4 regions of the Dactylosporangium sp. CA-092794 genome follow, and region 1 is predicted to be linked to each of the others. Evidence: riboswitches for the same ligand, from Rfam matches in the RefSeq annotation. Region 1 holds a riboswitch; each other region holds the start of a gene.
The links. Region 1 has a riboswitch for S-adenosylmethionine ahead of thrC (threonine synthase). Riboswitches for the same ligand answer to the same signal wherever they lie in the genome.

Region 1 (6,928 bases):
CGACGGCGGCGCGGGCGGGGAGTTCTCCCGCCTGTCCGACCTGGCCACCTCCGGCGGGCCGAACTTCACCCTGTTCACCCTGCTGGTGTCGGCGAGCTTCCTGCTGGTGGTGATCGTGGCGCTGTTCTGCGGCGACACGGTGGCCAGCGAGGCGAGTTGGGGGAGCCTGCGGTACCTGCTCGCGATGCCCGTCCCGCGGGCCCGCCTGCTCGGCATCAAGCTCGTCGTCGCGCTGCTCTACAGCCTGCTCGCGATCGTCACCCTGGTGGGCACCGCGCTGCTGGCCGGGACGCTGCGCTACGGCTGGGCGCCGTTGAGCGCCCCGATCGGCGGGGAGATCCCGGCCGGGACGGGCGTGGTGCGGCTGCTGGAGATCGTCGCCTACCTCTGCGTCACGCTGCTGGTGGTGGCCTCGCTCGCGTTCCTGCTGTCGGTGTCGACCGACGCCCCGCTCGGCGCGGTCGGCGGCGCCGTGCTGCTGCAGATCCTGTCCAACATCCTCGACCAGATCACCGCGCTGGGTAACCTGCGCACCGTGCTGCCGACGCACTACGCCGACGCCTGGCTGGGCCTGCTGTCCAGTCCGATGCAGACCGACGACCTGGTCAAGGGCTGCGTGGCGGCGCTCGCCTATGCCACCGTCTTCTTCGCCCTGGGCTGGTGGCGGTTCCTGCGCAAGGACGTGGTGAGCTGAGCTCAGGCCGGTGCGTAGCCCGGGACCGTCTCCATCGGGGGACGGTCCGGGTGGGCGACCGGAGTCACCCGCGGTACCACGGCGGAATCATGCCGCTCGAACTGCGTCAAGGTCGGCCAGAGCGGGTGGCTCGGGGCGACCCGGGCGTTGATCGTGTGCACGATCGTCGCGGCCATCCGGCCCAGGGCGGCCGTGTCCTGATGGCCGTGGGTGCGCTGGCCCAGGTCGACCTGGGCCACCGCGTCCAGCCCGTGGCGGGCGTAGGTGTCGATGAGCAGGCCCGTCTCCACGCCGTAGCCGGCCGCGAACGGCAGCGACTCCAGCAGGCTCCGGCGGGCCGCATACTCCCCGGCCAGCGGCTGCACCACCCCGGCCAGCTCCGGGAAGTGCGCGTTGAGCAGGGGCCGGGCGGCCAGCTCCGTGACCCGGCCGCCGCCGGCCGCGGAGACGTCCAGCAGCGGGCGGTCGTAGAAGGCCTTCACCATCAGCGTCGCCGGGTCGGCCAGCAGCGGGCCCAGCAGGCCCGTCACGAAGTGGGGGCGGAAGTCGGTGAGGTCGGCGTCGACGTACACCAAAATGTCGCCCTTGGTGACGGCGAGCGCCTTCCACAGCACCTCGCCCTTGCCCGGCCGGGAGCCGGTCGCCGGCAGGATGTTGTCGCGGTGGTGGACGGTCGCGCCGGCCGCCGCGGCCACCTCGGCGGTGCGGTCCACCGAGCCCGAGTCGACCACCACCAGCTCGTCGACGATCGGGCCGAGCATGCGCACGCCGGTTACGATCTCGCCGACCGTCGGCTCCTCGTCCAGCGCGGGCAGGACCACGCTCACTCGGGTCTCACCCTTCGCGGCCAGGACTTCCTCCGCCGGCCAGTCGCGCCAGCTCGAGGTGTGCCGGGAGAACCACTCGGCCGCGATCGGGTGCATGAATGAAACGCTAGCCCTGTCCACCTCGTGAGATGACTCATACCCAGAGGCCGGTGGCGCCCCTTACACTCGGCTTATAACTGAATACCTCATCCAGAGGGGCAGAGGGATACGGCCCGATGAAGCCCCGGCAACCCCTGCGGTGGCTCGATGTTGAGGCTCTCCGCGGTAGGTGCCAAATCCGTCCCGGCGCGCGCCCGTGCGCTTGGGAAAGATGAGAGGAAAGGCCTCCCGTCATGACCTCGACGCTCAGCGTCTTCACCGACTCCCCGGCCCGCAACCTGGTCTGCCGCGGCTGTGGAGCGACGTTCCCGCTCGCCGCGCAGCACGCCTGTTACGAGTGTTTCGGCCCCCTCGAGGTGGGCTACGACCCGGCGGCGCTGGCCAAGGTGACCCGGGAGCAGATCGAGGCCGGCCCCAAGAACATCTGGCGGTATGCGCCGCTGCTGCCGGTCGGCGTCGACCCGGAGTCCCGGGTCACGCTCGACCCCGGCCTCACGCCGCTGGTCAAGGCCGACGGGCTGGCCGCGGAGCTGGGCTTCACCGCACCGCTGTGGGTGAAGGACGACTCGGCCAACCCGACCCACTCGTTCAAGGACCGGGTCGTGTCGGTCGCGCTGACCGCGGCCAAGGCGCTGGGCTTCACGCGGTATTCCTGCGCCTCCACCGGCAACCTCGCCAACTCCGTCGCCGCGCACGCGGCCCGGGCGGGCGTCCCCTCGACCGTGTTCATCCCGGCCGACCTGGAGCCCGGCAAGATCGTCATGACCGCGGTGTACGGCGGCGAGGTCGTCGCCATCGAGGGCTCCTACGACGAGGTCAACCGGCTCTGCTCGGAGCTCACCGAGACCGACGAGTTCGAGCACACCGCGTTCGTCAACGTCAACGTCCGGCCGTTCTACGCCGAGGGCTCCAAGACGCTCGGCTACGAGGTGGCCGAGCAGCTCGGCTGGCGGCTCCCGGCGCAGGTGGTCATCCCGATGGCCAGCGGCGAGCTGCTGACGAAGATCGACAAGGCGTTCGCCGAGCTGGTCGAGATCGGCCTGGTGCCCAACACGCCCTGGAAGGTCTTCGGCGCGCAGTCGGCCGGCTGCAACCCGATCGCCAAGGCCCTGCACGACGGCGCCGACGAGATCATCCCGGTCAAGCCGACCGGCATCGCCAAGTCGCTCAACATCGGCGACCCGGCGGCCGGGCTCTACGCGCTCGAGTCGGTGCGCCGCTCCGGTGGCTGGATGGAGTACGCCGACGACGACGAGATCCGCGCCGGCATCCAGCTGCTGGCCCGCACCACCGGCGTGTTCGCCGAGACGGCCGGCGGGGTGACCGCGGCGGTGCTCAAGAAGCTCGTCGAGTCCGGCCGGCTCGACCCGAGCGCGGAGACGGTGGTGTTCAACACCGGCGACGGGCTCAAGACCCTCGATGCGGTGGCGGAGCTGGTGGGCCCCACCCATCGGGTGAAGCCGTCGCTGAAGTCGGCCCGGGAGGCCGGCCTGCTCGGATGATTTTTTCGGCTCCCACCGTTACGGTGGGTTCACAATCTGAGAGCGCTTTCTCGCTCGGATGAGGGGCGGGTCGTCCGATCGGCGGATGTGATCTATACGGTGCGTAATTGGTGGCGCGCCGAGCGTCCGTTTGAGGACTTGACGCCTTAAGACCCGAGCGCCAGGATGCTCGGTGCGGGAGGACGTGTCGCCGCGAGGCTTGAGCCGATTTTCTCGGTGGGAGCCCGCGACCACAACACCGGAGGTGTTGGCGAGCGTCCTCTCGACCAATTCTCCGGCATTTTAATGGTTTGCCGGGAAGTCTTCCGGCCGCCACGCTGAGGCGCATGGCCCTGCAAACCCTTGAGATCGTCGAGCTGCCCGTCGATGACCCGGCGGCGGTCGACGCGGCGCACCGGATCGCCGACGAAGCGATCCGCAGCGATGCCCCGGACCTCCCGCCCGAGTGCCGCTACGCCTTCGGCATGCAGCTGGTGCACCCGCGCCCGGGCGCCGATCGGCAGGTCTTCCTCGCCCACCGCGACGGCGAGCCGGTCGGCACGGTCGCCCTCGAATTGCCGACCCGCGACAACCTTGACAAGGCCCACATCGAGGTCTCCGTCCCCGTCGGCCTGCGCGGCCGGGGCATCGGCCGGGCTCTCTATGCCCACGCCGCCGGCCTCGCCCGCGACCGGGGCCGCACCTCGGCGCTCAGCTTCAGCCCGCTCGCCCCGGCGCCCAGCGGGTTCGCCGCCGCCATGGGCCTGCAGAACGGGCTCACCGACGCCCGCCGGAAGCTGCGCATCGCCGACCTCGACGAGCCGTCGATCCAGCGGTTGTACGACGAAAGCCTGGCCAAGTCGCCCGGCTACACCGCCGAGCAGTGGATCGGCATGCCGCCCGAGCGCCTGATCGCCGACCTGGCCGGGCTCGACAGCTCGTTCCTCGCCGAGGCGCCCATGGGCGAGCTGGACTACGAGCCGCAGAACATCGACGTCGAGCTCCTGCGCGCCCAGCACGAGGCATATGTGGTGTATGACTCCCGGCGGTACCAGAGCGTGGTGATTCACGAGGCGACCGGCCGGGTCGTGGCCTGGAGCGCGATCCGCGTCCGGCGGACCGTGCGCGAGCACGCCTGGCAGCTCATCACGCTGGTCCACCCGGCGCACCGCGGCCACCGCCTGGGCCTGCGGGTGAAGGTCGACAACCTGCGGTTCCTGCTCGCCCACGAGCCGGTGGCCACGATCCACACCTTCAACGCCGTCGAGAACTCCCACATGATCGCGATCAACGAGGCCATGGGCTTCCGCCTGGCCGAGCTCTGGGCCAACTGGCAGGGCGCGATCTAAAACCGCACCCGGCGTGCCGGTGGCAGGATGGCGCCCATGGAGAACTCGCACCCTATGTTCGCCAGCCACGCCGACACGCTGGAGCGGGCGCTGACCGCGATCGCCGAGCGTGCGTACTGGTCCAACTACCCGGAGTCGCCCAGCCCGCGGGTCTACGGCGAGCACGCCGCCGCCGAGGGCGAGGCCGCGTTCCGCGCCTACCTGGGCGCCGACTTCCCGCTCGCGGACCAGCCCGGCATCACCGACTGGGTGTCGACCGAGCGCTCACCGTTCGGCGTCGCGCTCGACGTGCGGTACCCGCACCTCGACCCTGACCAGGCGTTCCCGGCGCTGGCCGCGGGCATGCCGGCCTGGCGCGCGGCCGGCCCGCAGACCCGCGCTGGCGTGTGCGCCGAGATCCTCGCCCGGCTGCACCAGGCCGCGTTCGAGCTGGCCAACGCCGTGCACGCGACCACCGGCCAGGCCTTCGTCATGGCCTTCCAGGCCGGCGCGGCGCACGCGTTCGACCGCGCGCTGGAGGCGGTCGCCTACGCCTACCGGGAGATGACCCGCACTCCCGCCACGGCCGACTGGGAGAAGCCCGCCGGCAAGGGCCAGACGCTGCACATGTCCAAGACCTTCCATGTGGTACCGCGCGGTGCCGCCCTGGTCGTGGGCTGCAACACGTTCCCGACCTGGAACTCCTACCCCGGCCTCTTCGCGTCGCTGGTCACCGGCAACCCGGTGATCGTCAAGCCGCACCCCCGCGCCGTGCTGCCGCTGGCGATCTCCGTCAAGATCGCCCGGGAGACGCTCGCCGACGCGGGCTTCGACCCCGACCTCGTGCTGCTCGCCGCCGAGGCGCCCGGCGAGGGGCTGGCCAAGACCCTGGCCCTGCGCCCCGAGGTGCGCATCATCGACTTCACCGGCTCGACCGAGTTCGGCGACTGGCTGGAGGCCAACGCCCGGCAGGCCGCCGTCTACACCGAGAAGGCCGGCGTCAACACCGTCGTGGTCGACTCGACCGACGACTTCGCCGGCATGTGCCGCAACATCGGGTTCTCCCTGGTGCTGTACTCCGGGCAGATGTGCACGACGCCGCAGAACATCCTGGTGCCGGCGGCCGGCATCGACACCGACGAGGGGCACAAGAGCCTCGACGAGGTGGCCCAGGGCATCGCGGCCGCGGTCGGCGCGCTCACCCGCGACCCGGCGAAGGGCGTCGAACTCACCGGCGCCATCGTCAACGACGGCGTGCTCGAGCGCTTGGAGAAAGCCGCCGCCGCCGGCGCCCCGGTGCTGGAATCCTCAGACGTTTCCCACCCCGCCTACGCCGGCGCGACGGTCCGCACACCGCTCATCCGGAAACTCGGCGCGGCTGACGCAACAACGTATGGCACCGAGTGGTTCGGCCCCATTTCGTTCGTTGTCGAAACCGATTCCACGGAGCGCAGTTTGCGGATCTTCGCCGACACCGTGGGCAAGAAGGGCGCATTGACCGCTTCGGTGTATTCGACATCGGAGGGGGTGCTCGCGGCGATGGAAGAGGCCGCTCTGCTTGCTGGTGTGCATTTGTCAGTCAACCTTACCAGTGGCGTCTTCGTGAACCAGTCGGCCGCGTTTTCGGACTTCCACGCCACCGGCGCCAATCCGGCGGCCAATGCCTCGCTCACCGACGGTGCCTTCGTAGCCGGCCGGTTCCGCGTCGTGCAGTCCCGCCGTCACGTGTAGCTTCCGAGGTTACTAACACGTAGTCGCCGGGCGATGTTTGACGCTGCAAGGAATCGGGAGCGAGAAGGCATGCTCGGCGACCTTTTCGAGCTACATGATTCGTGACCTTGCTGTCCGATTTGGGCCTGTCGGGGCTCGGGTTATCTCGTGTACCGTGCGGTTCGGTCGTCGTTCCTTCGCCGGAGCCACCCCCGGACCCGGCGGCTGTGGGCCGAAGACCTGGGGGCTGGTCCCCACAGCCAGCCGAGTGATGCAGCAGGACCGAAGTAGAGGAAGTGCACCGTGGCACAGGGCACCGTCAAGTGGTTCAACAGCGAGAAGGGCTATGGCTTCATCGCGGTCGACGGGGGGCAGGACGTGTTCGTCCACTTCTCCGCGATTGAGATGGACGGCTACAAGTCGCTGGAAGACGGACAGCGCGTGGAGTTCGAGATCGCGCAGGGCCAGAAGGGCCCGCAGGCGGAGAAGGTTCGTCTACTCGCCTGACCGAAATCCGGAAAACCCCGCCGGGGCACCGTCCTCATTGCTGAGGAAGGTGCCCTGCGACCGTTTTGTCGGTGCGGGGATTGTTGCCCGATTTGAGTTGTTTTCTGTTTCTAGTCTTTAGCCCTTCGCTTCGCTCGGGCGTGGCTGGGGGGTTCCCACCCCAGGCCCCCCATGGCCGCTGCGCGGCCACTTTTTCTGCGCTGCGCGCCCCTGGCGTCTTGGTGCGGGCCCTTGTTGCGCCTCCGGCGCGGTGGTTGGGGTCTTCTGTCGCGCCTCTGGCGC
Region 2 (6,928 bases), 130 kb from region 1:
CCTGCGTGGTCGGGGTGCCCGACGAGAAGTGGGGCGAGCGACCGCTCGCGACCGTGGTGCTCCGCGAGGGCGAGACCGTCGACGCGGCCGCCCTGCGCGAGTTCCTGGCCGACAAGGTGGCCCGCTGGCAGGTGCCGGAGCGCTGGTCGTTCATCGAGGCGGTGCCGAAGACGAGCGTCGGCAAGTTCGACAAGAAGCGGGTCCGGGCCGACTATGCGGGCGGGGAGCTTGAGGTGGTACAGATCTACGGGTGACCCGCCCGGCCAAGATCGCCCTGCTGATCACCGCCGCCCTGTCGGCGTGCGTGATCGCGGGCTGCGGCGCGGCCCTGGCACTGCGCGACTGGGTGCCGGGGCTGGCCGGCTGCGCCGACCCGACCAAGCCGACGAAGACGTCGGTGTTCACCGAGCCGATCCGGATCGAGCAGCTGTACCCCCGGCTGAAGCCGATCCGCACCGTCCACTGGCAGGAGCGTGAGGCCCGGGCCCGCAGCTGCCCGGAGATCGGCCCGATGGACTACGTGATGTCGGGTTTCGCCGTGATTGATTCGTCCCGTGCTGCCGAACTGCCCACGACCGGGGCGTCAACCAGTCCGGACGTCCCCGAGGACCTACGCCCGTTCGCTCCCGCCGAACCGCACTGGCAGAGCATCGGCGACGGCCTGCTGCTGGACCCGGGCTCCGCGACGGTCTACTTCACGCGGACTTCTTCGTAGCGGTCTTCTTGGCGGCGGTGGTCTTCTTCGCCGGGGCGGTCTTCTTGGCGGGGGCCTGCTTCGCCGCCGCCTTCTTGATCGGCGTCGGCTGCTGCTCCTCGGCGTCGGACTCCGCCTCGGCGGCCGGGGCGGCCGGGGCCTCCTCGCCGCGGGCGGCGCGGGCGCGCTCGACCGAGGCGCGCAGGGCGGCCATCAGGTCGACCGCCGCGGCCGGGGCCTCCTCGGCCTCCTCCGGCTGGACCACCTCGCGGCCGGCCACCTTCGCCTCGATGACCTCCTGCAGGGCCTCGCGGTAGTTGTCCGTGTACGTCGACGGGTCGAAGTCGGCCGCCATCGACTCGATCAGCGAGCCGGCCATCGCCAGCTCCGCCGGGCGGGCGGTGATGTCCTCGTCGAGGATGTCGAACTTCGCCGCGCGGATCTCGTCGGGCCACAGCATCGTGTTGAGGACCAGCACGTTGTCGCGCACGCGGAGGGTGGCCAGCTGCTCGCGCTGGCGCAGGGCCACCTTCACGACGGCGACCCGATCGGTGTTGGTCAGGGCGTCGCGGAGCAGCGCGTAGGGCTTCGCGGCGGTCTGCTCCGGTTCGAGGTAGTACGCCTTGTTGTAGAGGATCGGGTCGACCTGCTCCGTGGGCACGAACTCGAGCACCTCGATCGCCCGGCTGGTGGTCAGCGGCAGGTCGGCGAAGTCGTCGTCGGTGAGGATCACCATCTCGCCGCCGCCCAGGTCGTAGCCCTTGGCGATGTCGTCGTAGGCGACCTCTTCGCCGTCGACGGAGCAGACGCGCTTGTACTTGATCCGCCCGCCGTCGTCGCGGTGCACCTGGTGGAAGCGGATGTCCTTCTCCTCGGTCGCCGAGTAGAGCCGTACGGCGATCGAGACCAGCCCGAAGGAGACCGCGCCCTTCCAGATCGCGCGCATGAGGATCCCTTTCCGCAGGTTGTGGACCTTCAACCATCAGCTTCGCATCGTTTCGAGCCGGGCGCGAGGAACTCACAGGCGAACTATGGTGTGGGGCATGGCAGGCCCGCCGGCTCCGATGCTCGCCTCGCCCGGCGTGCTGCCCGCCGGGCCGGGCTGGGCGTTCGAGTTCAAGTGGGACGGCATCCGCGCGATCGCGGTGGTCAGCGACGGCCGGACCAGGCTGTTCGCGCGCAGCGGGGCCGAGGTGACGGCCGCCTACCCGGAGCTCGCGAGCATCGGGCGGGGCCTGACCGACTCGGTGCTCGACGGCGAGGTCGTGGCCATGGACGAGGCCGGCCAGCCGTCGTTCCAGGTGCTCGCCGAGCGCATGCACGTGCGCGAGCCCCACCGGGCCGCCCGGCTGGCCGCCGCCGTGCCGGTCACCTACCTGGTCTTCGACGCGCTGCGGGCCGAGGGCGAGGAGCTCACCGGCCGGGCGTACCACATCCGCCGGGAACGCCTGGAAAACCTGACCCTGGGGCCCCGCGCGATGGTGCCCCCGTCCTTCGACGACGGCCCGGCGACCGTGGCCGCCAGCCGGGAGAACCGGCTCGAGGGCGTGGTGGCCAAGCGGGCCGAATCGCTGTACCACCCGGGGATCCGCACCCCCGACTGGGTGAAGGTGAAGCTGGAGGAGAGCCAGGAGTTCGTGGTCGGCGGCTGGCGACCCGGCAAGCGCGCGCTGGGCGCTCTGCTGGTCGGCGTGCCGGGCCCCGCCGGACTGGAATACCGCGGCCGGGTCGGCGGCGGCATCTCGGGCGCGTCGGAGCGGACGCTGCTGGCCGCGCTGGAGCCGCTGTCCACCGGCCGAAATCCCTTCGGCGCTTCGGTGCCGCGAGAGGACGCCCGCGGCGCGCACTGGGTCGATCCGCACCTGGTGGTCGAGGTGAAGTTCGGTCACCGCACGCGCGACGGCCGGCTGCGCTTCCCCCGCTTCGTGCGGATCCGCCCGGATCTCGCCCCCGAGGAGGTCCACGATGCCTGACCGGCTACGCGTGGAGGTCGCCGGCCGCCAGCTCGAGATCTCCAACCTCGACAAGGTGCTCTACCCCCGGGCCGGCTTCACCAAGGGCGAGGTCCTCGACTACTACACCCGCATCGCCCCGACGCTGCTGCCGCACCTGGCCGGGCGCCCGCTCACCCGTACCCGATATCCCAACGGCGTCGACGGGGCCAGCTTCTTCGAGAAGAACGCCCCGGCCGGCACGCCGGACTGGGTGCGCACGGCGCGGCTGCCGGTGCCGGGCTCGTCGAAGAACCGCGAGCGGATCGACTTCATCGTCGTCGAGGAGCTGGCCACGGTCGTGTGGCTGGCCAACCTCGCCGCGCTGGAGCTGCACACCCCGCAGTGGCGGGTGGACGAGGACGGCACCGCGCTCGACCCGGACCAGCTCGTCGTCGACCTCGACCCGGGGCCGCCGGCCGGGCTGCCCGAGTGCTACGAGGTGGCACTGCTCATGCGCGAGCGGTTGGCCGCCGACGGGCTGGCCTGCTGCCCGAAGACCTCCGGCAAGAAGGGTATGCAGCTGGTCGTACCGCTGCCCGGCGACGAGTCCGCCGACACGGTCAGCAACTACGCCAAGAGCCTCGCCGAGGAGCTGGCCCGCCGGCGGCCGAACCGGATCGTGGCGAAGATGGCCAAGCAGCTGCGCCCCGGCAAGGTGTTCATCGACTGGAGCCAGAACAACGCGTTCAAGACGACGGTGGCGCCGTACTCGCTGCGGGCGGGGCCGACACCGACCGTCAGCGCGCCGCTGACCTGGGACGAGGTCGAGGCCGGCCGACTGACCGCGGCCGACCTGACCCCGTCCGCCGTGCTCGACCGGGTCGCGACGCTGGGTGACCTATTGCAGGGCGGCCAGTAGCCGGTCGATGTGCGCTTCCGTGGTACCGATGCCAAAACTCGCCCTGACCGCCTGGCCCGGTGCCTCCGTCGCGCCGGCCCGGTCGGCGGCCTCGGCCAGCAGCCGCCGGGTGAGCGGGTGCGCGCAGAACAGGCCGGTGCGCACGCCGATGCCGTGATCGCGGCCGAGCGTGACGGCGAGGTCGCCCGGGTCGGCGCCGAGCACGGCGAACGACACGATCCCGACCCGCTCGGCGTCGGCCGGGAAGAGCCGCAGCTCCTCGACGTGCGGCAACGACGCGAGCCCGGCCCGCAGCCGCCGCACCAGCCCCGCCTCCCGGGCCCGCGGCGCGGCGTCGCGGACCAGCGCCCGCAGCGCGGTGGCGATCGCGACCGCGCCGAGCAGGTTGGGGGTGCCGCCCTCGTGCCGCGCCGGGCCGGTCGCCCAGCGGACCGCGCCGTCGTCGGCCACGTGTGCGCTCGCCCCGCCGCCGGCCAGATACGGCTCGGCGGCGTCGAGCCAGTCGGCCCGCCCGGCCAGCACCCCGGCCCCGAACGGCGCGTAGAGCTTGTGCCCGGAGAACGCCACGTAGTCGGCGCCGAGCCCGGCCAGGCTCGCCGGGGCGTGCGGGGCCAGCTGCGCCGCGTCGACCGCGATCCGGGCGCCGAAGCGGTGCGCGACCTCGGTCAGCCGGGCCACCGGCCACACCTCGCCGGTCACGTTGCTCGCCGCCGTGACGCTGACCAGGACATTGCCGGTTTGGCGGCGGTACAACGAAATCTCCAGCGCCTCGATGGCCTCTTCGGGCGACCTCGGCGCGGCGAGGCGGACGGTGTTGCTCCAGGGCAACAGGTTGGCGTGGTGCTCGGTGTCGAACGTGATGACCGTGGTGTCCTCGGGCAAGGCCCGCGCGAGCAGGTTGAACGCGTCGGTGGTGTTGCGCGTGAAGATCACGGTGTCGTCCGGGCCGCGGCCGAGGAGGTCCGCGACCGTCTCCCTGGCCTGCTCGTACTCGCGGGTGCAGCGCTCCGACAGCGCACCCGCGCCCCGGTGGACGCTGCCGTAGTAGGGCAGCAGGTCGGCGACGGCGTCGGCGACCACCCGCAGGCAGGGCGCGGTGGCGGCGATGTCGAGGTTGGCGAAGTCGACGGACCGGCCGTCGCGCAGCTTGATCTCACCGGGGGACAGGATCTCGGACACGGGACAGAGTCCTCTCGCTCGCGCTTGCCCGGGCACACCACGTGCCGGGCCGGGTCATCACCCGGGGCACCCCGCCGCGAACGCGAGGGTTGCCGGCCAGCAAGCCGGGGCTTGTGCGCTGGCACTCATGACCTGAGCTGACGGTACCGCGGATACAGTGACGGCATGAGCGAACTCCCGCCGAGTGGGACGCCCGCCACACCGCCGGAGCCCAGCCCCTGGGCGTCGCCGTCCGGTCCGCCCGCGCCTTCGGGCTTTCCGGCTCCTTCGGGTTCTCCGGCGCCTTCCGGCTTTCCGGCTGCTGCTTCGGGTTCCCCGGCGCCTTCGGCCGGGCCGGAGCGGAGCCCGTGGGCGGCTCCGGCCGCTCCCGCGTTTCCGGGCGGGGGTCCCTCGGCGCCGGCCGCAGGGCCCGGAGCGCCCTCGGCGTGGCCGCCCGTGCTGCCGGGCGTCGGAGTGCCGAACGTGACCGAGGCGGCGGAGCCGGACACGGGGCAGCAGCAGTACCCGACCGCGGCGCTCGCCCTGGCCGCCGCCCCGCCCGCCAAGCGCTCGGACCGGCGGCGGCTGTGGACGCTCATCGGCGTCATGGGGTTCATCGCCCTCTGCGGCGTGGCCGTGCTGACGTTCTTCGGCTTCAGCGGCGGCTGGACCGCCCTGGCCGTCGGTGTCGGCGCGGCCGTCATCCCGGTGCCGGTGCTGGTCTCCTGCTTCCTCTGGCTGGATCGGTACGAGCCGGAGCCGGTGAAGTACCTCGTCTTCGTCTTCGGCTGGGGCGCCTGCGTGGCGACCGGGGTGGCGCTCGTGGTGAACACGGCCGGCAGCTACTTCGCGGAGAAAGCCGGCCTGTCCGACGCGCTCGTGGCGGTGCTGGTCGCGCCGCTGATCGAGGAGAGCATGAAGGCGCTCGGCCCGGTGCTGCTGTTCTGGCGCCGGCCGCGGGCGTACTCCGGCATCATCGACGGCATCGTCTACTGTGGATTGTCGGCGACCGGGTTCGCGATGGTGGAGAACATCCTGTACCTCGGATTCAAGGGCTATGGCGACACCGCCGACCAGTCCGGGCCGGTGCGGGGCGCCGCGGCGCTGGTCGCCATCTTCATCGTGCGGATCCTGATGACCGGCTTCGCCCACCCGCTGTTCACCTCGATGACCGGCATCGGGCTCGGCGTCGCGTCGCGCTCGTCCGGCCGGGCGGTGCGGTTCGTCGCCCCGGTGGCCGGCCTGCTGACCGCCATGGTGCTGCACGGCTCGTGGAACCTCATGTCGGTCACCGCCTCGACCAGTGCGTGGGTGCTGCTGTACGGCTACTTCGCGGTGATGATGCCGATCTTCCTGTGCATGGTCGGCTTCGCCCTCTGGCTGCGCTCCAACGAGGGCCGGCTCACCGAGCGGGTGCTGGGGGAGTACGCGCGCGCCGGCTGGTTCGCCCCGCCCGAGGTCGCCGCCCTGGGCACGCTCGGCCGGCGGCTGTCGGCGCGGCGCTGGGCCCGCCGGGTGGCCGGCGACGCCGGCGCCAAGGCGATGCGGGCCTTCCAGTTCGACGCCACCCGGCTGGCGCTGCTGCGCGACGGCCTGCACCGCGGGCTGGACAAGGAGCCGGCGCGCCGGGCGGAGGCGCTGGCCGAGGAGCGCCGGCTGCTCGTCGCGCTGGACGCCTACCGGCAGGTCTTCGCAGGGCGCGACCCGCAGTCGCCGCGCGCGGTGTGGGACGGGTCGCGGTACCACATCACCTTCCCGGACGGCGTGGTGCGGGTGCTCGACGCCCCGCCGACCCCGGTCGTGCCCGTGCCGGTGCCGCTCTACAGGTAAAGGCCGGTCGAGTCCGGCTCGACCCGCCGGGCCGCCACGGCGTGCACGTCGCGCTCGCGCAGCAGCACGTAGTCGCGCCCCTGTAACTCCACCTCGGAGCGCTCCTCGGGGTCGAACAGCACGCGGTCGCCGGAGACGATGGACCGCACGTTGGGCCCGACCCCGACCGCGGTCGCCCACGACAGCCGCCGCCCGACCGACGCCGTCGCCGGGATCACGATCCCGGAGACGTGCCGGCGCTCGCCCTCGGGGCCCTCCAGCCGGACGAGCACCCGGTCGTGCAGGAGCCGGATCGGCAGGGGTTCATCCGGTTGGGTGGTGGCCGGCTGGTAACCGGCGGCGGGCTGCGCTGTCACGCTTGCGACGCTACCGCTTTGGTGCGTGCAACCCTCA
Region 3 (6,928 bases), 4.7 Mb from region 1:
GACGCCGAGCCGTTCGGCGAACTTGAGGTACCCCGCGAAGACCGGACGGTATGTCTCGATCGCGTCCTGGCTGTTCCTGGTGGCGTAGTAACCCGCGGTGCCGGCACCGATGGTGATCAGCTTCGGGTCGTGGCCGTAGTGCGCCCAGCGCTCGCGGTAGTAGTCGATCAGCTCCGCGTACGGGTCGATCGGGTTGGTGACGTTCGCGGAGAACAGCGGATCGCCGTAGCGGGCGGCCAGGTCCACCGACTCCCTGCTGGTGGCGCTGCCGTGCCAGATCCGGATCGGGCGCTGGTAGGGCCGCGGCCAGACCTCGGCGTCCGTCAGCGGCGGCCGGAACTTGGTGCCGTAGGTGATCTTGTTCTCGTGCCAGAGGCTGCGGAACACCTCGTAGGACTCGGCGTTGCGGTCCCACTGGTCCTCGGGCGTGACGTTGAACAGGTCGCGCTGCGCCGCGCCGTTGCCCTTGCCGATGATCAGGTCCAGCCGGCCCTGGGAGAGGTGGTCCAGGGTGGCGTAGTCCTCGAAGGCGCGGACGGGGTCGAGCAGGCTCAGGGTGGTGACCGCCGTGAACAGCCGGATCCGCTTGGTCAGGGCGGCGATGTGGCTGAGCACGACGGTCGGCGAGGACGAGATGAACGGGCGCTCGTGCCGCTCGCCGACGCCGAACCCGTCGAAGCCGAGCTCCTCGGCCAGCCGCGCGTTGTCCAGCACCTCGACGAAGCGGTCGTGGGTCGACTGCTGCGCGCCCGTCACCGGGTCGGGCGCGTGGACGATCAGGGTGATGGTGATGAACTTCATCAGCGTGCTCCCCTCACCGGCGCGGCGAGGCCCAGGTTCTCGCGCAGCGTGCGGCCCTCGTACTCGGTGCGGAACACGCCACGCTCCTGCAGCAGCGGCACCACCGTGTCGACGAACGGATCGAGCCCGGCCGGGGTGATGTGCGGGACCAGGATGAAACCGTCGCTGGCGTCCTCCTGCACGTGATGGTTGATCGCCGTCGCGATCGTGTCGGCCGAGCCGATGAAGGACTGCCGGCCGGTCACCTCGACGATCACCTCGCGGGCGGAGAGGTTCTTGGCCGCCGCGATCTCGCGCCACTGGTTGGCCAGGCCGATCGGGTCCTTGGCGAAGTGCCGGGCGCTGGCCCGTCCCTTGGAGATCAGCCCGTCGACGTCGCTGACGACCGGGTCGAAGCTCGGCAGCGGACCGTCGGGGTCGAAGCCGGACAGGTCGGTGTTCCAGAGCTGTTCGAGGAACGCGACCGCGGTCGCCGGCGAGACCTGCGCGAGTCGCACCTCGTGGGCGATCTCGGCGGCCTCGGCGTCCGTGTCGCCCAGGACGAAGGTCGCCGCGGGCAGGATCAGCAGCTGGTCACGGGTGCGGCCGTACTTGGCCAGCCGGTTCTTCACGTCGGTGTAGAACGCCTGCCCGTCCTCGAGCTGCGAGTGGCCCGTGAAGATCGCGTCGGCCTGGGCGGCGGCGAAGTCGCGCCCTTCGTCGGAGTCGCCGGCCTGAAAGATCACCGGACGGCCCTGCGGGCTGCGCGGCACGTCGAACTGCCCGGCGATGTCGAAGTGCGCATCCCGGTGGGCGAAGCTTCCCGGCGCCGGGGTGGACAGGAACCGGCCGGTCTCCTGGTCGGCGACGATCTCGTCCCCCCGCCACGAGTCCCACAGCTCGATCGCGGTCTGCAGGAACGTCCTGGCCCGCTCGTACCGCTGATCCTGGGGCAGGTAGCCGCCGCGGCGGAAGTTCTCCCCGGTGAACGCGTCCCAGCTGGTGACCACGTTCCACGCCGCCCGGCCGTCGGAGAGCCAGTCCAGGCTGGCGAACTGCCGCGCCACCTCATAGGGCTCGTTGAACGTGGAGTTGATCGTCCCGGTCACCCCGAGGTGCTCGGTGACCGCGGCGATCGCGGCCAGCACCGTGAAGGTGTCGGGCCGCCCGACGACGTCCAGGTCGTAGATCTTCCCGCCCTGTTCGCGCAGCCGCAGTCCCTCGGCCAGGAACAGGAAGTCGAACTTGCCCCGCTCGGCGGTCCGCGCGAAGTGCTCGAAGCTCTCGAACGCGATGTGGCTGCCGCCGGCCGGGTCACTCCACACGGTCGTGTTGTTGACACCCGGGAAGTGGGCGGCCAGGTGGACCTGCTTGATCGGCTTGGTCATGTCTTCCTCTCAGCAGTGGAGCGATCGCCGTCCGCTCAGGCCGCGGCGGTGGTGGCGTAGCGGTTCGTCGGGCGGGGCAGGCCGAGCAGCCCACGCAGGGTCGTTGCTGCATAGGTGGTACGGAAGGCGCCGCGGCGCTGCAGTTCGGGGACGAGCCCGCCGGTGATCTGGGCCAGGTCGTGCGGCACCGCCGCCGGGCGGAGTCGATACCCGCTGAGCCCGGCGCCCCGCCAGTCCAGCAGCAGGTCGGCCAGCTCGGCCGGGGTACCGGTGAAGATCAGCGCGTCGCTGCCGTATTCGGCCCCGGCCCGCTCGTCCAGCCGCTGCCTGCGGGCCACGGCCGCCTCGCGGGTGTCGTCCAGGAAGACGACGAGGTCGCCGAAGACATGGATCGTCTCGTCCGCACGTGCGGCCGCCCGCTGCTCCGCACGGATCTCCGAGACGATCGCCGCCGCCTGTGCGGCGTCGTGCGGCGTGACGAAGCCGACGTCGGCGGAGCGGGCGATGAGCTGGTACGGGATCGTCGCGTGGCCCAGCGCGGTGACGATCGGCTGCCCCTGCGGCGGCCGCGGGGTGATCGAGGGGCCCTTCACGGAGAACCAGCGGCCCTGGAAGTCGATGTAGTGCAGCTTGTCCCGGTCGATGAACCTGCCGGTGGCGACGTCACGGATCTCGGCGTCGTCCTCCCAGCTGTCCCAGAGCCGGCGCAGCACCTCGACGTAGTCGGCGGCCTCGTCGAAGGAGTCGCGCAGCCGCTGCTGCAGTTCCGGAACCTCGATGCCGTCGCGGATGCTGGCGTAGTCCTCGGGGCGCAGCGGGGGGATCTCGCGACGCCCGAAATGAGCGTTGGTGTCGGCGCGAGCGTCCAACTGCACCCGGACGCCGGCGCGGCCGGTGCTGGCGTAGTCGATCGTGGCGATCGCCTTGGACAGGTGGAACGGCTCGGTGTGGTTGACGACCGCCGTCGGTACCAGACCGATGTGGCTGGTCACCGGCGCGACGCGGGCCGCGATGAGCGTCGCGTCGAGGCGGCCGCGGACCCGGTCGGTGCGCTCGTCCGGCTCCAGCGGATCGTCGGACTGCAACCGCAGCCCGTCCTCGATCGTGACGAAGTCGAGCAGACCGCGTTCGGCCTGCCGCACCTGTTCCACCCAGTACTTCGGCGTGAACAGCTCCAGCGGCCGGGCGTCGGGCTCGCGCCACGCGGCGGGGTGCCAGCCGGCGCCGTCCAAGGCGACGGCCAGGTGCAGGAAATCGGATGGGTCAGACATAAGGCATCGCTTTCGACGAGACGGACCGGAAAAGGCGGTCAAGAACCGGCTGATGCCAGCAGGCCGCGCACTCGTGGATGAGTTGGCCGACTAACGAGTGCGGCGGACACACAGCGAGGCGGCCACGCGCTGCAGATCAATGTGCCGACGAGCGATCAACCGCGTCATGCCCCTGTCCTCCACCCTGGCGCCCCACCGCACGCCACTCGCGCTTGCGGCACATGACCCGCACCGCCAGGTCGTCACCTGGAGCACCCCACCGCGACGGAGGGTTGCCGGTCAGCAAGCCAGGGCTTGACGCTGACACTCATGACCTGCACGTGACTGTAGCCGCGGCGCGAGATCCTGTGCAATACCTATAGGAACACTAGGGAATCGCGGGTATTCCCCCGGGCGGGCAACGACCTGGGCCCGCCGGCACCGCGGCCGGGGCGGCCGGTCGAGAATGTGGCCATGCCAGCACGCACTGCCATCGACGTCCTTGAGCTCGTCGGCCTTTACGTGTTCGCCACGTCCGGCGCCCTGATGGCCATCCATAAACGGTTCGACGTCGTCGGCATCGTGGTTCTGGCCATGCTTACCGCGGTAGGCGGCGGCATCCTGCGTGACCTGATCATCGGGGACACGCCGCCGGCCGCCTTCACGAACATCGGCTACCTGCTGATCCCGCTGATCGCCGCGGTCGTGACGTTCTTCATCCATCCCGTGGTACAGCGGCTGGCCTTCACGGTGCTCGTCTTCGACGCCGCCGGGCTCGGGCTGTTCTGCGTCACCGGCACCCTCAAAGCCCTCGAATTCCACCTCGGTTCCCTGCAAGCGGTACTGCTCGGGATCACCACCGCCGTCGGTGGCGGAGTCCTGCGGGACATCACCGCGCGGGAGACACCCGCCCTGGTCCAGGTCGACACGGGCCTCTACTCGATCCCGGCGGCGGCCGGTGCGATCCTCGTCGCGGGCGCACATCACACCGACCTGCCGATGCCCGTCGTCGCCACCGTCGCAGCCGTCCTGGTATTCCTGTTTCGCATCGTCGCCATGCTCCGCCACTGGACTGCGGCACGCGCCTGGCAACGCAACGGCCGAACCAGCGCGCCCTAGCCGCCGCGTCGCCGCCGGGGCGGCAGCGCGGGATCGTCATGCGGGTGTGGCGCGCATGCCCGTGACGGTGAAAGCCACCAGCCGATCGGCCTGTTCGGCCGACCCGTGCCGGCGCAGCCACGCCGCCGCGTTCATCAGCGCGAACACGTCCTTGCCGTGCACCTCCGGCCGGATGGCACCCGACGCCCGGGCCCGGGCGATGAGCCGTTCACCGATCGCCAGCATCCGCGCGCAGCTGGCGTGCAGCTCCGACGCGGTGTCGTCGACACCGTCGGCGAGCACGCCGGCGAGCCCCTGGTACGCCGCCGCGTGCTCGACGACCGCGTGGATCCAGCTCGCCAGCGCGGCGTCGGCCTCCGCGTCCGGCCCGTCGGCGAGCCGGTCGCCGAGCGCGAACAGCCTGTCGTTGCGCTCGCGCAGCAACGCGCCGAGCAGCGACCTGCGGTTCGGGAAGTGCCCGTAGAGGGTGCCGATCGCGACGCCCGCCCGCCGGGCGATGTGCTCGAGCGGCGCGTCCACGCCGTGCTCGCGGAACACGGTCTCGGCCTCCGCGAGCAGACGCTCGGCGTTGCGGCGCGCGTCGGCCCGGGGGCGGCGCGGGCCGGTGCTGTTCACCACGACGACATCCCGTCTGTTGCTAATTCGAGGCACCCTCAATATATTTCCGAGGGTCCCTCAGTTTAGCTCGAAAGGAGCACGACGTGATCCTCGTAACCGGTGCGACGGGGTCCATCGGCAGCCATCTGATCCGCCGGCTGCGGCGGCTCGGGACGCCGTTTCGGGCCATGGTGCGCGACGAGACCCGAGGCCGGGCCCTGGAGTGCGACGTCGTGGTCGCCGACTTCGACGATCCGGGGTCGGTGGCCGCCGCGATGTCGGGCGTGGACCGCTTGTTCCTCAACGGTGCCGGCGCCGTCCCGTCGACCGGCCCGCAGCCGATGGTCCGCCAGCAGATCGCGGCCATCGACGCGGCGGTCGCCGCCGGCGTCACCCAGATCGTGAAGGTCTCGGTGTGGGGCGCCAAGCCGGGCGGCCGGCTCGCCGAAGGCGCGCACTGGCAGATCGAGCAGCACCTGAAGGCGGCACCGGTCGCGTGGTCGCTGCTGCAGCCGAGCGGCTTCATGCAGAACTTCCTGACCGGCGCCGGCGCGTTCACCGACGGCGGCGACCTCATCGGCCTGGCCGGCGACTGGCGCGTCTCGTACATCGACTGCTTCGACATCGCCGCGGCCGGCGCCGCGCTGCTGTCCGGTCCCGCGGCCGACCGCGGCACGTATGTGCTGACCGGACCGCAGGCGTTGACCCAGGCGGAGATCGCGGCGAAGCTGTCGGTCGCGTTCGGCCGGCCGGTGGGGACCCTCGAGCTGTCCGCGGAGGAGATGGCGGCCCGGCTGACCGCCCAGGGCGTGTCCGCGCGGTTCGCGGCCGATGTGGTCGAGCTATGGCGCGAGGTCGCCGCCGGGAGCCTGTCCGGCGTCACCACGGCGGTGCGGGATCTCACCGGCCACGACCCGCGGACCTTCGACGAGTTCCTTGCCGCCCGGCAGACCTGATCGCTCCCGGTCCGGGCGGCGGAATGTCGTCCAGGTGACACCACGGCCACGGAGGGCGATGGGCGTGCAGTTGGCGGTGAGTGGGCGCCGACAACCCGGTCAAGCGTCGCGGCGTTGCTAGCTTTCCTAGCCGGGACCGAACTCCGTCGATACCGGGACGCCAATGGGGGACGGCGTGAACTTGATCGAACGCGACCAGCAACTGGCCGAGCTCGACCGGCTCGGCGCACAGGCCCGCGCCGGGCGGGGCCAGATCGTCCTCGTCACCGGGCCCGTCGGCTGCGGCCGCACGGCGCTGCTGCAGGCCGCCGCCGAGCGGCTGGCGGCCGGCGGCATGCTGCCGCTGCACGCGTCCTGCGTCGAGGGGGAGCGGCTGCTGCCCGGCGGGGTGGTGAGCCAGCTGTGGCACGGCATCACGATGAGCCGGGAGGACGGCGAGCGCTTCATCGAGCTGCTCGGCACGCTCGCGGCCCGCGGGGCCGAGCCGGCCGCGTCCGCCACCGTCGACGCCGAGCTGCTGCGGGTGCTGCACACGCTGTGCCTCTGGCTGCACCAGCTCGCCGCCGCGCGGCCGCTGGTGCTGCTCATCGACGACATCGGCGACGCCGACCACGTCTCGGTCGCGCTGCTGCGGTACCTGATCCGCCGCTCGCGGTACAGCCGGATCCTCATCGTGCTCACCGACCCGCAGGACTCCGGGCCCGGCCATCCGGCGCTGCTGGCCGAGCTGCACCGGCAGCCCCACGTGCACCGGATGAGCGTCGCGCCGCTCGGCTCCGCGGGCACCGCCGCCTTCGTGGCCGACCGGCTCGGCTCGGCCGACCCGGCCACCGGCGCC
Region 4 (6,928 bases), 5.5 Mb from region 1:
TCGTTGGCGGCGCTGATGATAGCGGGGCGGGACGCTTGCAACGTGTGTCCAGCCTAGATGACCGCTTCCGACGGGCAGTTGGACTGTGGACGACGCCAGGCTCCGACTCGACCTCGAACACCCCGCGGCCGGCATCCGGCCGGCCTCGCCGGGGCCGGGGTGTCATGCCTCGGAGGTCGTCCCTTTCGGGTCTTTCAGGGCGATCACATACTTGCCTCGCACGCCGCCCGCCTCCAGGCGGGCGTGGGCCTCTGCGGTCTGTTCCATGCGGAAGACGGAATCGACCACCGGGCGGATCGCGCCCGAGTCGACGAAGCTGGTCAGTGTGGCGATGATCTCGGCCGACGGGTTGTTGCTGAACGACTTGACCCGCTTGGGTGCTGTGGCGCTCGCCCAGACTGTGTAAGCGGCCGACGCGATGATCCGGTTCGGGTCCATGGCCAGCAGGACCATGCGTCCGCGCCGGGTGAGCAGGGACCGGTAGGCGCCCAGGTCGGTGCCGACGATGTCGACGACGACGTCGAACTTGCCCAGATCGCCGGGAGCGATGGCGCGGTAGTCGAAGGCGGCGTCGGCGCCCAGTTCGCGGATCCACGCGAGGTTGCGGGCGCTGACGAGCGCCGTGACGTGGGCGCCGAGGGCTTTGCCGAGTTGTACGACGATGCTGCCGACACCACCGGCGGCACCGCGGACGAGCAGCCGTTCGCCGGCGCGCAGCGCCGCCTTGTCCACCAGGGCGGTGACCGCGGTGGTGCCCGACGACGGCAGGGCCGCGGCGTGGATGAGGTCGACGTCGCGCGGGGCGGCGGCGAGTTTGCCGGCGGGGACGGCGATGCGATCGGCGAGGCTACCGAACGTGCGGTACGGCATGAGGCCGTACACCGCGTCGCCCGCACGCAGGCCGTCTGCACCGCCGGACGCGACGCGCCCGGCGAAATCGTTGCCCACGCCCTGCGGGAAGCGGTAGGGCAGGACGCGCCGCAGCGCGCCGGAACGGAACATGGTTTCCCCACCACCCACACCCACCGCGTGGACGTCGACGAGCACTTCACCCTCGCCCGCCGTCGGCGCGGGCACCTCTCTGACGTGCAGCACTTCTGGGGGACCGAACCGGTCGAACTGAACTGCGCGCATTGGCCCGTGCATCCTCTCTCCGGCTAAATGGGGGAAGCCACCGGTTATCGTGCACACGATATGGGGTGCCACCCCGGTTGTCCAGTGGCGGGACGGCCCGCCCGGGGCGCGCCGGAGCCGGGGCGGCGCGGGTGCGCTGCGCCTAGCCGTCCATTGTGGAACTAACGCCAGCGGGCTGAGGTTGGCCAACCTTGCGTCTGCGGCTTCGGGAACGCCGTGCCGGGCCGGCCGGGGCCGCTGGACCTGTGATCCGCACGACTGTTGTTAATCCTATGGGCTTGATAGACATTTGCCCGGCGGGCCCCTATCGTTGCGGCTGTCGGTCCTTGCGGCCGACTCGGACAGGCCGTGTTGCGAGCGCCAGCGTTCAGCCCCGGCTTGTTGGCCGGGCCCCGGGCGATGACACGACCACACAACGACCGGCGGTAAGCGCGCGGCCCTGACCTTGGGCCTCGGCCGAGGGAGTACAAAGACCAACCACAGCGCATCCGTCACGGTCCGTCCGCCGATCCTCCGGCGTCCGGCGGACCGTGGCCTGCATCGGCTGCATGCCGCATTCGCCGACCCGCTGCGGGAGTAGCCGCTCCGGCTTCTCCGCACTCGACGCATCCGGGCGATCGCACCGCACACTAACGGACCCGAAGGGACCGCAAAATGTCCATTTCACCAGGCCGGCGCGCCCGAGCCTTCACGCAAGCCATCACCTTCGATCAATTTGTCGCCAGGTCCAGCACGTTCACCGCCACGTTCCGGGAGAACTACGCGGCGACCGAGCTCGACGACCGCGACCGCGTCGTGCTGGACCGAATCGACGAGCCGATCGACGTGCTGGCGATCGTCGAGGACTGGTGCCCCGACGTCGCGGCCAACCTGCCGATCCTGGCCCGGATCGCGGACGAGACCGGCAAAATCCGGCTGCATGTGCTTGTCCGCGACGACACCACCCGCGACGTCGCGGACGCCTACCCGTTCGAGGGACGCAGCCACATACCCACCTACGTGTTCAGCACCGGGGAGGAAAAGGAGCTGGGCGTCATCGTCGAGCGGACGCCGGTGATCCGGGAGCGATGCGAGGAATACCTGACGTCGTTCTTCGAGGCGCATCCGGAGCTGGATCGGGCGACCTTTCCGGTCGGCATGACCGACGAGGTGAAGGCCGAACTGGTCGAGCTGCGCCTGCGCCGCGACCTTCTCGAGCTCGAACGATCCAGCTTGGTCGAGGCACTCGGTGTGCTCTGCACCATCCGAACCTTTGAACCGGCCGGCCCGGCGACCACCCCCTGACGTCCCTGGACACTCGCAAGGAGTGACACCCCTCATGCCCACCCCCCGCACTTCATCACGCCGCGGTACCGCCGCAGCCCTGGCCCTGGCCGTCCCGATGCTGGCGACGCTGTCGGCCTGCACCGCAACGGCCGCCGGCGGATCGTCCGATGCCGGGACGCCCGTCAGCGGCGGTACCCTCACTTTCGCGGTCAACGGCGACGGTTCCTGCCTCGACCCGCACCAGAGCCCAGCCGACGTGGACGGGCTGTTCGCCCGGCCGATCCTGGACTCGCTGGTGTCGCTGAGCGCCGACGGCACGATCCATCCGTGGCTGGCCACCGACTGGTCGGTCTCCGCCGACCAGTTGACGTACTCGTTCACCCTGCGCGGTGACGTGACGTTCAGCGACGGCGAGAAGTTCGACGCCGCGGCGGTGAAAGCCAACCTCGACCACATCGTCGATCCTGCCACCAAGTCGCAGCTCGCGGCCGGCACGATAGCCACCTACAGCGGCACGACGGTGGTCGACGCCACGCACGTGCAGGTGCACTTCAAGTCGCCGAACTCGGCGTTCCTGCCCACCCTCGCCTCCGCCTACCTGGGTATCGAGGCGCCCGGCACGCTGAAGAAGTCGCCGGCGGACCTGTGCACCCACGTGGTCGGCAGCGGCCCGTTCATCAGCGTCGACGGCTACAGCAAGGGCAAGGGCATCGACTACGTCCGCAACGACGCCTACAAGTGGGCGCCGGAAACGGCCGCGCACAACGGCCCCGCGTACCTCGCCAATCTGTCCATCAAGATCGTGCCCGAGGACGCGTCGCGCTACGGCGCCCTGACCAGCGGGCAGATCGACTCGATCGCCAGCGTGCCGCCGGTCGACGTGGCGCAGCTGAAGAGCACCCCCGGATTCCAGATCCAGTCCGCCGCCGCACCGGGCGGCAACTACAACTACTACCCGAACGTTTCCCGGGGAGTCTTCGCCGATATCAACGTCCGCAAGGCCTTCCGTGCAGGCATCGACTGGCAGACGATCGTCAACAAGCTCTACTTCGGCCAGTTCCAGCCCGCGAAGGGCCCGCTGTCGCCGACGACCGTCGGCTACGACAAGTCGATCGAGTCGGCGTACGTGTACAACGCCGACGACGCGAACAAGCTGCTCGACGCCGCCGGCTGGACAGGCCGCGACAGCGAGGGTTACCGCACGCGCAACGGCGTCCGGCTCACCGTGGTGCACCCGTTCCTCAAGGCGTACGCCCGGGAGCAGCGCGATACGTTGGCGGACCAGATCCAGGCGGCCGCCAAGCAGATCGGGATCTACGTGAACAACACCAATCCCGACCTGGGTACCTTCATGACCGACGCCGCCAACGGCAACTACGACCTGGCCGACTTCAGCTGGCAGCGGTCGTCACCCGATGCGCTGCGGACCCTGTTCGGCAGCGAGAACCTGCCGAAGGGCAGCTTCGGCACCAACGCCGCCAACTTCAACGACCCGGCGGTGGAGCAGGACCTGATCGACGCCCTGGGCACGACCGACCTGGCGAAGCAGGCCGAGCTGTACGGCGACGCCCAGCACCGGATCACCGGCGCGGTCGCCGTATTCCCAGTATACGTATTCAACTACCTGCTCGGTTCGAGCGGCAAGGTCCACGGCGTGGTGTTCGAGCCACAGGCGTTCCCGACGTTCTACGACGCCTGGAAGCATGAGTGAGCGTCACATTCGTCGCCGACGCGCGGGGCAGGGCAGGCCTGAGCGCCTCCTCTGCCCGCGCGGTGGGCGCCGCTGTCGTCCGCCGGGTCGGCTCCGCGCTGGTCGTGCTCTGGGGCGCGGTCACGGTCACCTTCCTGGCGCTGCACCTCATCCCCGGCAGCATCGTCGACGCGATCATCGGGCAGTCTCGGGTCACGCCGCAGATCCGCGCGCAGATCATCAACGACTACGCGCTGGACAAGCCGCTGTGGACGCAGTATCTCGAGTATCTGAACCGGCTGCTGCACGGCGACCTGGGCCACTCCTACAACCGGGGCATGCCCGTCTCGGACACGATCGGCGAGCAGCTCGGGTCCACGTTCGCACTGCTGCTCAGCGGTGTCGGCTTCGCGGTGATCGGCTCGGTGGTGGTGGCGGTGGCCACGGCCAACCGGCCGCGGTGGATCCGCGGCCCGTTCGCCACGGCCGAGGTCGTCAGCGTCGCGGTGCCCTCCTTCTGGCTCGGCATCCTGCTGCTGACCGTCTTCTCGTTCCAGCTGCACTGGTTCCCGGCGATCGGCGCCAACGGTCTCGCCGGCCTGGTGCTCCCGGCGATCGCGCTCGGCCTCGCGCCGGCGGCGATGCTCAGCCAGGTGCTGCGCCAAGGGCTGGAACGGGTGCTCGACGAGCCGTTCATCGCTACGGCCCGGGCCCGGGGCCTCAGATCGACGGCGGTGCTGCTGCGGCACGCGCTACGGCACGCGGTGCTGCCGGTCATCACGTTGACGGGCTGGCTCATCGGCGCGTTCGTCAGCGGAGCGGTGGTGGTCGAGAGCGTCTTCTCCCGGCAGGGGCTCGGGCAGTTGACGGTCGCGGCGATCACCCAGCGCGACTTCCCGGTGGTATCGGCCGTCGTGCTGATCTCGGCCGCGGTGTACGTCGTCGTCAACTTCGCCGTCGACGCGCTCTATCCGCTGCTGGATCCGCGGCTGCGGGTGCCGGCGGCGGCCGAGCCCCGAGAACGGGACGAGCGATGACCGCCCTCGCCAGGTGGCGGCCCGGCGTCGCCCTGAGTTTCGCCTTCATCCTGGTGCTGGTCCTCGCCGCGACCTGGCCGCACCTGCTCTCCTCGACGGACCCCAACGCCGCGGACATCGAGCACACGCTCAACCCGCCCAGCGCCCAGCACTGGTTCGGCACGGACCAGAACGGGCGCGACATCTACGCCCGCCTGGTCACCGGCGCGCGGCTGTCCCTGCTGATCGGGCTGAGCGCATCCGCGCTCGCCCTCGCCGGCGGCGCGGTGATCGGCGTCCTGGCCGCGCAGGGCGGACGGGTGGTGAACGCGGTCGTGAACCGGCTGCTCGACATCTTCCTGTCGATACCGGGGCTGTTGCTGGTGTTGCTGGTCATCGCCGTGCTCGGTCCTGGTGTGCGCAACTCGATCATCGGCCTGGCGCTCATCACCACGCCCGGCTACGCGCGGGTGGTGCGCGGCGAGGTGATCCGAATCCGCGGCGCCGTCTACCTCGAGGCCGCTCGGGCCTTGGGCTGGTCGCGCCCGCAGGTCGTGCTGCGGCACCTGGTGCCCAACGCGCTCGGGCCGGTGCTGGTGCTGGCCACCATCGGCGTCGGCGCGGCCATCGGCACCGGCTCCTCGCTGAGCTTCCTCGGCCTGGGCCCGCAGGCACCGACCGCCGAGTGGGGCGCGATGTTGTCCAGCAGCCGGGCGTACTTCACCGTCGCCTGGTGGCCGGCGATCTTCCCGGGGCTGACCATCACCGGCACGGTGCTGGCGATCACGGTCGCGGGCCAGTTCCTGCAGCTACGAGTCGAAGGGCGTACCCCGCGATGAACACGACCGAGCCGACCCCGGCCGAGCCGCGCCCCGCGGCGCCGGTCCTCGTCGACGTCGAGAACCTGCGCGTCACGTTCGGGTCGGGCCGCTCGGCGGTGCACGCCGTGCGCGGCATCTCCTTCACCATCGCCGCCGGCCAGAGCGTGGCCGTGGTCGGCGAGTCGGGGTCGGGCAAGAGCGTCACCGCGCGCAGCCTCATCGGCCTGGCGGGACGCGACTCGGCCGTGCGGGCGGACCGGCTGCACATCGACGGGATCGATACGCGGCGCCTGCCCGAGGGCAGGTGGCGCCGGCTGCGGGGGAGGCGCATCGGGTTCGTGCTGCAGGACGCGCTGGTATCCCTCGACCCGGCCCGCAAGGTGGGCGCCGAGGTCGGCGAGACGCTGCGCACGCACCGCACGGTGCCGCGCTCCGCGGTCGATGACAAGGTGATCGACCTGCTGCGCGAGGTCGGCGTGCCCGAGCCCGAGATCCGGGCCGGTCAGTATCCGCACCAGCTGTCCGGCGGGCTGCGCCAGCGGGCTCTCCTCGCGTCGGCGATCGCGGCCGATCCCGTGCTGCTCATCGCCGACGAGCCCACGACCGCGCTCGACGTGACCGTCCAGGCGCAGATCCTGCGGCTGCTCGCGCAGCGCAAAGCCGCCGGGACCGCGCTGCTGCTGATCAGCCACGACCTGGCCGTGGTCTCCCAGGTGGCCGATCACGTGCTGGTCATGAAGGACGGCGTGTTCGTCGAGCACGGCCCGACCCGGCAGGTGCTCGACGATCCGCGACATCCGTACACCCGCCAGCTGCTTGCCGCCGTGCCGGTCGCCCACGCGCGCGGCACCAGGCTGTCGCCGACCGCGGGCGGCTCCGTCGCCCAGCCGCGGCCGATCATCGGCGCCGAGATCGTGCTTGAGGCGAAGAACCTGGTCAAGACGTTCAGCGTGGCCGGTCACGGCGTGCTGACCGCGGTCGACGACGTGTCCCTGCGGCTG

Region 2: linked by a shared signal. The riboswitch ahead of ACQPXD_RS02825 (aminotransferase class V-fold PLP-dependent enzyme) and the one ahead of thrC (threonine synthase) in region 1 are both predicted to bind S-adenosylmethionine.
Region 3: linked by a shared signal. The riboswitch ahead of ACQPXD_RS22715 (putative leader peptide) and the one ahead of thrC (threonine synthase) in region 1 are both predicted to bind S-adenosylmethionine.
Region 4: linked by a shared signal. The riboswitch ahead of ACQPXD_RS34615 (thioredoxin family protein) and the one ahead of thrC (threonine synthase) in region 1 are both predicted to bind S-adenosylmethionine.

Annotation. Positions count from the first base shown of each region.
Region 1 is NZ_CP192044.1:534,414-541,341, forward strand. It holds gene ACQPXD_RS02270 (ABC transporter permease) at 1-694, shown strand, start outside; gene ACQPXD_RS02275 (glucosyl-3-phosphoglycerate synthase) at 697-1,545, opposite strand; SAM riboswitch class I at 1,704-1,838, shown strand; gene thrC (threonine synthase) at 1,854-3,122, shown strand; gene ACQPXD_RS02285 (GNAT family N-acetyltransferase) at 3,449-4,450, shown strand; gene paaN (phenylacetic acid degradation protein PaaN) at 4,487-6,160, shown strand; gene ACQPXD_RS02295 (cold-shock protein) at 6,443-6,646, shown strand.
Region 2 is NZ_CP192044.1:668,347-675,274, forward strand. It holds gene ACQPXD_RS02800 (fatty acid--CoA ligase) at 1-254, shown strand, start outside; gene ACQPXD_RS02805 (hypothetical protein) at 251-715, shown strand; gene ACQPXD_RS02810 (Ku protein) at 696-1,640, opposite strand; gene ligD (non-homologous end-joining DNA ligase) at 1,738-2,667, shown strand; gene ligD (non-homologous end-joining DNA ligase) at 2,660-3,547, shown strand; gene ACQPXD_RS02825 (aminotransferase class V-fold PLP-dependent enzyme) at 3,527-4,717, opposite strand; SAM riboswitch class IV at 4,742-4,859, opposite strand; gene ACQPXD_RS02830 (PrsW family intramembrane metalloprotease) at 5,189-6,535, shown strand; gene ACQPXD_RS02835 (GroES family chaperonin) at 6,526-6,891, opposite strand.
Region 3 is NZ_CP192044.1:5,277,613-5,284,540, reverse strand. It holds gene ACQPXD_RS22730 (LLM class flavin-dependent oxidoreductase) at 1-801, opposite strand, end outside; gene ACQPXD_RS22725 (NtaA/DmoA family FMN-dependent monooxygenase) at 801-2,168, opposite strand; gene ACQPXD_RS22720 (LLM class flavin-dependent oxidoreductase) at 2,204-3,439, opposite strand; gene ACQPXD_RS22715 (putative leader peptide) at 3,530-3,607, opposite strand; SAM riboswitch class IV at 3,643-3,754, opposite strand; gene ACQPXD_RS22710 (trimeric intracellular cation channel family protein) at 3,893-4,537, shown strand; gene ACQPXD_RS22705 (TetR/AcrR family transcriptional regulator) at 4,574-5,155, opposite strand; gene ACQPXD_RS22700 (NmrA family NAD(P)-binding protein) at 5,239-6,090, shown strand; gene ACQPXD_RS22695 (AAA family ATPase) at 6,266-6,928, shown strand, end outside.
Region 4 is NZ_CP192044.1:8,094,181-8,101,108, reverse strand. It holds gene ACQPXD_RS34620 (NAD(P)-dependent alcohol dehydrogenase) at 163-1,077, opposite strand; SAM riboswitch class IV at 1,484-1,572, shown strand; gene ACQPXD_RS34615 (thioredoxin family protein) at 1,789-2,418, shown strand; gene ACQPXD_RS34610 (ABC transporter substrate-binding protein) at 2,453-4,111, shown strand; gene ACQPXD_RS34605 (ABC transporter permease) at 4,108-5,127, shown strand; gene ACQPXD_RS34600 (ABC transporter permease) at 5,124-5,945, shown strand; gene ACQPXD_RS34595 (dipeptide ABC transporter ATP-binding protein) at 5,942-6,928, shown strand, end outside.